3 regions of the Paenibacillus thailandensis genome follow, and region 3 is predicted to be linked to each of the others. Evidence: predicted binding sites of a transcription regulator. Region 3 holds the regulator's gene; each other region holds the start of a gene.
The links. Region 3 encodes LexA, which represses DNA repair genes until DNA is damaged. Its sites were predicted from a motif close to CGAACATATGTTCG; they were not measured.
Positions count from the first base shown of each region.

Region 1: the regulator LexA is predicted to act here: its motif matches at 1,936-1,949, upstream of ACFSW5_RS12670 (DNA polymerase IV).
Region 2: the regulator LexA is predicted to act here: its motif matches at 1,711-1,724, upstream of recA (recombinase RecA).

Region 1 is NZ_JBHUMY010000012.1:248,853-252,116, reverse strand. It holds gene ACFSW5_RS12685 (MarR family winged helix-turn-helix transcriptional regulator) at 1-196, shown strand, start outside; gene ACFSW5_RS12680 (YhgE/Pip domain-containing protein) at 217-1,515, shown strand; gene ACFSW5_RS12675 (DUF2905 domain-containing protein) at 1,576-1,794, opposite strand; gene ACFSW5_RS12670 (DNA polymerase IV) at 2,096-3,264, shown strand, end outside.
Region 2 is NZ_JBHUMY010000012.1:12,179-15,442, reverse strand. It holds gene pgsA (CDP-diacylglycerol--glycerol-3-phosphate 3-phosphatidyltransferase) at 1-254, shown strand, start outside; gene ACFSW5_RS11525 (competence/damage-inducible protein A) at 277-1,530, shown strand; gene recA (recombinase RecA) at 1,794-2,855, shown strand; gene ACFSW5_RS11515 (RecX family transcriptional regulator) at 3,171-3,264, shown strand, end outside.
Region 3 is NZ_JBHUMY010000006.1:86,057-89,320, reverse strand. It holds gene ACFSW5_RS05315 (hypothetical protein) at 1-88, opposite strand, end outside; gene ACFSW5_RS05310 (DUF896 domain-containing protein) at 260-448, opposite strand; gene ACFSW5_RS05305 (LysM peptidoglycan-binding domain-containing protein) at 689-1,057, opposite strand; gene lexA (transcriptional repressor LexA) at 1,216-1,836, shown strand; gene ACFSW5_RS05295 (hypothetical protein) at 2,004-2,198, opposite strand; gene glnA (type I glutamate--ammonia ligase) at 2,990-3,264, opposite strand, start outside.

The DNA.
Region 1 (3,264 bases), on a different contig from region 3:
GAATCCGGAGGACCGGCGGAGCCACTATATCCGTCTGACGGAAGCCGGCGAAGAGCTTATTCCGATTCCCGAGGACGACGCGCTGCTGGCGCGCCAATTCGAGCAATTGAGCGCCGACGACAAAGATATTTTATATTTGATATTGCGGCTGATGAAAAATAAATTTATATTTTCGGATCGTCGCGACGAAACATAAGCATTTGGGAGTTTGATCATATGAAGAGGTTATTAAAAGTGAAAATCGCGTGGTTTCCCGTTTGGGCAATCGCGCTTCTTATGATGTCCATGATTTGCGTTTATTTGCCTGTATTTAACGGAGCGGCTCAGCGCCTGACCGATTTTCCGCTTGTCGTCGTCAATGAGGACGAGCATTTTGCGCAATCCGCGGCAGGCCGGGCGTTTATGGATCAATTGCCGACAAGCAGCGGAGATCAATCGTTCGAATGGACGGAGAAGCCGAGCAAACAGAAGGCTGTCGATTACTTGAAGGAGAACAAGGCGTATGGCGCCATCGTCATCCCCGAGGACTTCTCCGGCTCAATCGCAAAGGTTCAACAAGCGCTCCAGTCCGGACAGTCGGATGCGGAGCCCGCTCATGTTGAAATTTTGATCAACGAAGGAGCAGGGCAAATTCCGACTTCAGCCGCGACAAGCGTGCTGCAGCAGACGGCGGATGCGTTGTCTGCCGCGATCGTGGAGCAGATGACGGGAAGCTTGTCCGCAAGCGGAGCCCGGCTTTCTCCGGAAGCCGCAGCGCTGCTCGAGAAGCCGGTTGCGGCAACAACCGCAAACGCATTGGGCTTGCCGTCTAACGTAAACAAAGGGATGACGCCGTTTATACTCGTTATGATCTGCTCGATCGGCGGCCTGATGGGCACGCAGATGATTCAAGGCTATACGTCCAAAATAAGTGAACGGATGCGGGAAAAGGGCGTCAAGCTGACGCATTCGGCCGTTATGCTTGCCGAATTCGTTTTAAGCCTCGTTTTAGGTTTCGGCATTGCGTTGCTGGCGCAAATTTTCGTCTTTGGAATATTTGGCGCCTCCCATTCCGCGAACGTATGGAAAATATTCGGATTTACGCTGCTTTCGTCCTGGACGATGCTGTTCCTGTTCAAGACGGTTTCTCTTGTTTTCGGCCGATGGGCGATGCTTCTCATGTTCCCGATCAACATTCTCGGCATCTTTACAAGCGGCGGAGCCTTTGCGATTACGAGCTTACCGGACTTCCACCGGTTCGTGAGCAACTTTATTCCTACCCGCTATTTGGTGGACGGGCTGCGCTCGCTTTTGTATTACAACGGCAATATGGAAGCGGGGCTTGGCCTTTCGCTTATCGTTATTGTTTCTTACCTCGTTTTTTTCTTCGCCGTCTGCGCCATCCGTTACTTCCATACGTACCGGATCGAGCTGGCGGAGGATGAACGGCCCGGCCGTCCAGCGGCCGGCAGCACGGTCGGCAGCACGGCCGCACCGCAGCAGGCCGGCAACGCGGCCGCACCCGTTCAATCGTAACAACGTTACGTCAAGAGGCAGCCAGCCTAAGCGAGCCATTCGCCCGGGCAGGCTGCCGTTTTATTTGGAAAACCACCTAACGATGTAGCCGATAAGGGATAGGACGACGCTGATGACGATGCAGGTGACGATCGGAAAATAAAATTTCACATTGCCCTTCTCGACGGCAATATCTCCCGGCAGCCGCCCGAGCGGGATATATTTGCCGATAACGGCCCACAGCACGCCGATAACTGTTAACGCCGCCCCCGCGATAATCAAATATTTCGCGATATTCATGTGCAGGCTCCTTCCTTGCTTTTTGTTCCTGTCATTACCATTATAACGGATTCCGCCGTCCGGCAGCCTCGCCTCCGCCCAAAAAGCGGCAGGCAGAAAAATCCTGTGGAATAAGAACGCTTGTTCGGCATATAATAATAGCGAACATAAGTTCTGTTCGAATATTGCAAAACGGCCCGTCTTGGAGAAGGACGCGGAGCCGTAAGAAGCTTGCGGAGGGACCCTGTGATGTTCATAAAGCGGATCGATTATGCCGCCGCCGCGGCGAATTCCGTTTGGACCGCGAAGCTGGTGAGCGGCTATGCCGGCTAATAACGCCAATGTCATTATGCTCGCGGATTGTCAATCGTTTTATGCATCGGTGGAGAAAGCGGAGCATCCCGAATATCGGGATAAACCCGTCGTCGTCGCGGGCGACCCGGAACGCCGGTCCGGCATCGTGCTGGCCGCCTGCCCCATAGCGAAAGCCCGCGGCATTACGACCGCCGAGAGGCTCGGCGAGGCGCTGGCCAAGTGCCCCGAGCTCGTCGTGATCAAACCGCGGATGCAAAAATATATCGACGTGTCCATGCAGATTACGGACATTTATTTGAGCTATACCGATCTGGTGGAGCCCTACAGCATCGACGAGCAATTTCTGGACGTGACCGGATCGCTTCATCTGTACGGCGGTCCGGAGGAGCTGGCGCGGATCATTCAGCGCCGCATTCAGGAGGAGACGGGCGTCTACGCGCGGTTCGGCATCGGCGAGAACAAAATTTTGGCCAAGATGGCATGCGACAACTACGCCAAAAAAAGCGACGGCGGCCTTTATATGTTATCGAAGGACAATCTGGCCGAGACGTTGTGGAAGCTTCCGGTCAGCCATATGTTTATGTCCGGCAGCCGGATGACCCGGCATTTTCACGCGATGGGCATGCCGACGATCGGCAGCGTGGCGGAGACGCCGCTTGCGAAGCTGAAGCAGATGATGCGCCGGAAGTTCGGGAAAAACTCCGACATTCAGGCGGAGCTGTATTGGCGGATTGCCCGCGGCATCGACGACAGCCCGGTCGCGCCGGGGACCCATCGGGTCGATCCGAAATCGGTCGGCCATATGATGACGCTGCCCCGCGATTACGGGAAGCTGGAGGAGATTAAAGTCGTGCTGCTGGAGTTGACGGAGCTGGTGTGCCAGCGCTGCCGGGAGCTTGGGTTTATGGGGCATGTCGTAACGGTGGGCTGCATGGGCGCCGATTACGACCGGCCGACGGGCTTCAACCGCCAGATGAAAATGGACGATCCGTCCAACATAACGAACCACGTTTACCGCTGGGCTTGCAAGCTGCTCGAACGGCATTGGGACGGCCTGCCGATCCGCAGAGTCGGCGTAAGCCTGTCGCAGCTGACGTCCGACGCCGAATACCAGCTGTCGCTGTTCGATATGGACCGGGAGAAGTCGATGGCGCTGGAGAAGGCGGTCGACGCTTT
Region 2 (3,264 bases), on a different contig from region 3:
GCCGCGAGTTTGCAGTGACAGGCTTGCGTCAAATCGCGCTTCTCGACGGAACCGTAATGGCAGCAAGCGCATGGGGCAAATGGAAGACCGCGATCCAAATCGTGATGATTATCGTCCTGCTGCTGAACAATTTCCCTTTCGAATTCATTCGCTTCCCGTTTGACGAGATCGTGATTTGGGCGGCGGCCGTCATTACGGTTTACTCCGGGGTGGATTACTTCATGAAGAACAAAGCGCTTATATCGGCAAAATAATGTACGGCTGGAGGCGGAAACCATGAAAGCAGAAATCATTGCGGTCGGCACCGAGCTGCTCCTCGGGCAAATCGTGAACACAAACGCGCAGTTTTTGTCGCAGGAGCTTGCGGCGCTTGGCGTCGACGTCTATTTCCAGACGGTCGTAGGAGATAATGCCGGCCGTTTGCGCCAGGCCATTGAGGTGGCGAGAAGCCGCGCCGATCTGCTCGTATTTACGGGCGGGCTCGGTCCGACTCAGGACGATTTGACGAAGGATGTGCTGGCGGCGTACTTGAATAAACCGCTTGTCCTGCATCAGCCTTCGATGGATAAGATCGAGCAGCTGTTCAGCTCAAGAGGGACGCATATGGTCGAAAGCAACAGGCGGCAGGCGCTTATGATCGAAGGCAGCACGCCGCTTGCGAATTCGGCGGGATTGGCGGTCGGCATCGGCTTGTCGGAGGACGGCACGCATTATATGCTTCTTCCGGGGCCACCGCGCGAAATGCGGCCGATGATGGAAGGACCCGGCAAGGCGTGGATTCAACATATTACCGGCCAGACGGAGCCGCTGTTTTCCAGACAATTGAAATTTGCCGGCATCGGCGAGTCGAATCTGGAGGCGGCGCTTCTGGATCTGATCGACGGCCAGACCGATCCGACCATTGCGCCGTATGCCAAGGAGGGCGAGGTCGCGGTGCGCGTGTCGACGAAAGCCCCGACGGAGGCTGAAGCGGCGATGAAAATCGACGCGACCGTCGACAAGATCAAGGAGCGCGTCGGCGAGTTTTTGTACGCGCAAGAGGACATTCCGCTCGAAGAGGCGGTCGTTCGTCTGCTTCGCGCCTCGAGACGGAAGCTGGCCAGCGCCGAGAGCTGCACGGGCGGGTTGTTTGCCGAATATATTACGAGCATCCCTGGAAGCAGCGGAGAATATTCCGGGGGCGTCGTCACCTATACGAACGAGATGAAGCATAAGATGCTAGGCATTCCGATGGAGCAGCTGGAAGGCGAAGGCGCTCCGGGAGCGATCAGCGAATCGACGGCAGCGTTGATGGCCGAACGGATTCTGCAAATCGCGGATACGGACTTCGGCGTGTCCCTGACAGGGGTAGCCGGTCCGTCCGAATCGGAAGGCAAGCCGGTTGGCCTCGTTTACTTCGCGGTAGCGGAGCGCGGGAAAGAGACCCGGGTATTCACTTCGAAGTTCAGCGGCAGCCGCGAAATCATTCGGGTCAGAGCCGTTAAGGCCGCGTTGTACCGGTTATGGCAGACGCTTGCATCGGCGGAATGATGTCGAATCGGCGCGAATAGAGGCTTGTCAGCCTTTTCACTCAGCGCTATAATGGGGAAAGACGGAAGAACCGTGGCGAAGAATACTTTGCTGCGGTTTTTTTTATTTTGGTTATAACCGGATGCCGGATTAAAGATGAAGCCTTTCTTCCGGCAAGTCGGGGAGGTGCGCTCAAAAAAACGAATGTATGTTCGAAAAAATGCTTGGCAAGCCAGAAGAAAAAAGGTATCATGAAACTATAAATCGTGAAGGATGTGAGTTGATTGTCGGATCGTCGCGCGGCATTGGAAATGGCATTGCGCCAAATCGAGAAACAATTCGGGAAAGGCTCAATTATGAAATTGGGCGAAACGGCAGAAATGCAAGTGGAAACGGTATCGAGCGGATCCCTTGCTTTAGATATTGCGTTAGGTATTGGCGGCCTGCCGAAAGGCCGGATCATTGAAGTATACGGACCGGAATCGTCCGGTAAAACGACGGTTGCGCTTCATGCGATTGCGGAAGTTCAACGCGTTGGCGGACAAGCCGCATTTATCGATGCCGAGCATGCGCTTGATCCTCTTTATGCAAGCAAGCTTGGCGTCAATATCGACGAGTTGCTGCTGTCTCAGCCGGACACGGGTGAGCAAGCGCTTGAAATCGCCGAAGCGCTTGTGCGCAGCGGCGCTGTAGATATCATCGTTATCGACTCGGTAGCGGCTCTCGTGCCTAAAGCTGAAATCGAAGGCGAGATGGGCGATTCCCATGTAGGCTTGCAAGCCCGCCTCATGTCGCAGGCGTTGCGCAAGCTGTCCGGCGCGATCAGCAAGTCGAAGACGATTGCCATCTTTATTAACCAGCTTCGCGAGAAGGTCGGCGTCATGTTCGGCAACCCGGAAACGACGCCGGGCGGCCGCGCGCTGAAATTTTACTCCAGCGTAAGGCTTGATGTGCGGCGGGTGGAGACGATCAAGCAAGGCAACGATATGGTCGGCAACCGTACGCGAATCAAAGTCGTCAAGAACAAAGTCGCTCCTCCTTTCAAGCAAGCCGAAATCGACATTATGTACGGCGAAGGCATTTCGAAGGAAGGCAGCATTATCGATATCGGCACGGAAATGGAGATCGTACAGAAGAGCGGCGCATGGTTCTCCTTTAACGGCGAACGTCTGGGTCAAGGCCGCGAGAACGCCAAGCAGTTCCTGAAGGATCATCCGGAAATTTCGGCAACCATCGAACGCAAAATCCGGGAAGAGAGCAATTTGAAGAATGCCGAAGCGGTCGCAAGCGGTGCCCAAGTATCCGTAGACTCGGAAGAAGAAGAAGCGGAACTCGACTTCGAATAATCATATTGCAAATCGTATTGCAAGCGGCGCCGCTCCCATCTATAGGAGCGGCGCGCTTTTATTTGTCCGATGGACAAAAGCGGGGTTAGCGCCAAAGTTTCATTAAAGTAGTAACGAAGCTGGCAGCACCTGACGGCATTCGATAGGGGAAGAAGCCGGAACAGGTGCATCATCTGCCAGGACAACACGGACTTAGACGTGTTCTTGCCGAAGAAGGCCGCGTGGCAGGTACGCCTTTTGGGGTATTCAGAAGGCGCCAGCCATCGCCCCTCCCTCCTCTAAGGGGAGGGGGAGGATAGAACGGAGGTAGTTTCCATGATTATAACGTCCGTCCAACAGGACCGGCACGAGCGCCGGCGGTATTACGTATACGCGGGCGGCGATGAGCCTGTCCTGTTCGTACATGAGG
Region 3 (3,264 bases):
GACCGATAAAGAACAGCAAAAACAGCGGCAGCAGATAGCTTCTGCCGACATAACGGTCAACCTTGGCCGCCCCGGTCGCAATGTGCATCTTGCCTTGCTTCTTTCGCTGTTTGTTTAAAGCCGACATATTTTTTTGGACTTTACGTTCCCACGATCTTGACAATGGACATCCCCCTACTGTTTATCTAAATTGCCGTTTGACGGCGTCATAACCGTTTCGCCAGCTCCCTCCGCCGTTCGAAAACCGATTACGCGTCGTTTAGGACTTCGAATTTCCGTCCCGGTCGTCAACGAATTCGATGGCGTCCAATTGCTGACGGAAATTGCGGCGGAAGTTTTCGAGGTATTTTTTTCTAAGCACGTCGCGCTCCGCCAGCTCGGCTTCGCTAAGCCCAACCGTCTTATGCTTGCGCGACAGCTCGTTGATTCGTGCGATAATTTGCTCCACTCTTACGCTCCTCTCCATGGTGTTAAGAACAGCTTTGCTGCCTTGTCTCTTTAATAAAATACTATTGTCTATTTTGACTTCATGCGAGCTTAATTGTCAAGGCGATGACAGGGCGAATACCTTACACCGAAAAACAAAAACGGCAGCTGTTCTCACATCCTTCCGGTGAGAGAACAGCTGCCGCCGATGCCGTATGCCATTATGAACGTCAACCTTTCGGAACGCTTGGCTCTTCGTCGTTTACCATTCCGGAATAACGATCGTTTGCCCCGGTCGTATGTCGGCCGTCTCAAGCCCATTGCGCTCCTTTAGAAGGAACACGAGCTTGCCGATGTCCTTATGACCGTCGCTATAATGAGATGCGATGTCCCACAACGTATCGCCGGCCGTCACGACGACGACCGTTTCCGACACGCTCGCTTCCTCAACCGTTCCGCTCGCGGCGTTCGTTGTAATCAAAAGGAAACTTGTAAATAATAAAGCGGCCGTCAGCGCGATGACGACAATCCGGATAAGCCGGTTCCCGGACGACAACCATGGCGATTTGACGCGATTATTCGCCTGCTTCTCATTATGTATTGTACGATAAAACGATGGATTCATAATCATTTATATGCACCCCAAACATTTGTTCTGATATGAGAATATCACGAACAAATGTTTGGGTCAATAGGCGATGCGAACTTTTGTGCCCAAGAACTTATGTTTGTACGAACTCCGGTTCTATGCTATAATTTTCTTATCAATATACTAATGGAGTGATTTCATTGTCCAAGCTTTCCAACCGACAGCACGCGATTCTTGATTTTATCAAGAACGAAGTTCGAGATAAAGGATACCCTCCTTCCGTTCGCGAGATCGGCGAAGCGGTTGGCCTCGCTTCAAGCTCAACCGTTCACGGCCACCTGGACCGGTTGGAGAAGAAAGGGCTGATCCGTCGCGACCCGACGAAGCCGCGGGCAATCGAAATTTTGGATCAGGACGATCCGATCGAAGCGATCCGGACGCCCGTTTCGCAAGTGCCGATTGTGGGGAAAGTAACGGCCGGGGTGCCGATTACCGCTACGGAGAACATCGAAGAATATTTCCCGCTGCCTGCGCATTTTGTCGGCGATGACGACGTCTTCATCCTGAACGTCGTCGGCGAAAGCATGATCGAAGCCGGCATCCATGACGGCGATTACGTCATCGTCCGCCAGCAAAGCACCGCATCGAACGGCGATATCGTCGTCGCGATGACCGAAGAAGACGAGGCGACGGTCAAGACGTTTTATAAAGAAAAGGATCATATCCGGCTTCAGCCGCAGAACTCATCCATGGAACCGCTCCGCTTGAAGAACGTCACGATACTCGGCAAAGTCATCGGCCTGTTCCGCGACATTCACTAATCGATTCAACGCTACAACGGTTCGTCTTTCTCCGGGACGAACCGTTTCACGTGCCAGCCTATTAACGGATACTCCGTTCGCCGCAACCATTCCCCAATCGATTATCTCCTTTGAACTTATAGCTTTACTTCGGGAAGACCTCCTCGTCCCCTCCGCCGCCTTACCTCTCATGCCCGCTTCTTTGTTATCAGCTCCATATCGACCACCCCGGACATATTAAATATGCGAATGGCTTTCGCCGAGAAACAGTATGCTTTAAAACGGCCTTCCTTGACCGAAATCACTTTTACATCCCGGATGCTCACCTGTTGTTTCCGGTCGACATAAATAAGCTGTACGACCTTGCCGATATAGTTCTCCACTCCGATCACTCCATACAAGAACGTTTGTTCTTATTATACACCAAACACATGTTCTGTATGCAACAAGAAGAAAACGCCAGTTCGCTTCAGACGTCACTCCTATAAGTGAACAAAAAAACACCTTTGTCGTTGAAATCTATTTGGACTATTGTAAGGCTGTAAAGCAAAACAGAAGCAGCGGAATAGCCAGGAAAGTGTGGATGTGTCGCAACTGAGGTTATTCATGGAGAATTCAAGAGCCGAAGGTTCGAACGCGAACGGCTTCTCAAAAATTTCAAGAGGGTTCGCCGCCGTACGGATAAACTACTCCAAAGTTGAAAAATTAATAATTACAAAAAACAAGAACAACATGATTAAACAAAACCAAATTAGATTTAAAACTAATGAAGCTATGGCATGTTTATTTTTAACAATGATGACTGACAATATTCCAAGGATGATGGATACAAGAGATATAGTAATGCTAAACACGGTGGAGAGAAAGATCGTTAAAAGAGATAAAGCACCGAGAATATAAGATAAACGAACCAACCAGTTCATTGTGACCCCTCTCTCGCCCGCACGACCAGTTGACGTGGTGAAGTTAAATCTATTTCTCCAAATGCTTTGCAGCAAATCCATTTCCACATGGAGTAACCAGACCAATATATCTATTAAGAATGCATGAACCGGCGGCATCTAAACATTTGGGGGCATCACGGGGCTGCAATGGATTCATTGCATGCCACACGAAAATGCCCCCAAACCTCGTTCAACCGCTTCAGAAATTTTGATATGCTATTGCGATGCGATTAATACAGCGTCAAATATTGATCGCGTTCCCATTGATGGACTTGCGTTCTATACATATCCCACTCGATTTCTTTCAGCTCGTAGAAATGCGCGAGCGCGTGATCGCCAAGCGCGTCGCAAATGACTTCGTCGCGCAGCAGCTCGTCGAGCGCTTCCTTCAAATCGACAGGCAAGCTTTGGATGCCGGCATCGGCCAGTTCTTCCTGCGACATGATGTAAATGTTGCGGTCAACCGGCGCAGGCAGCTGCATTTTGTTCCGGATGCCGGACAAGC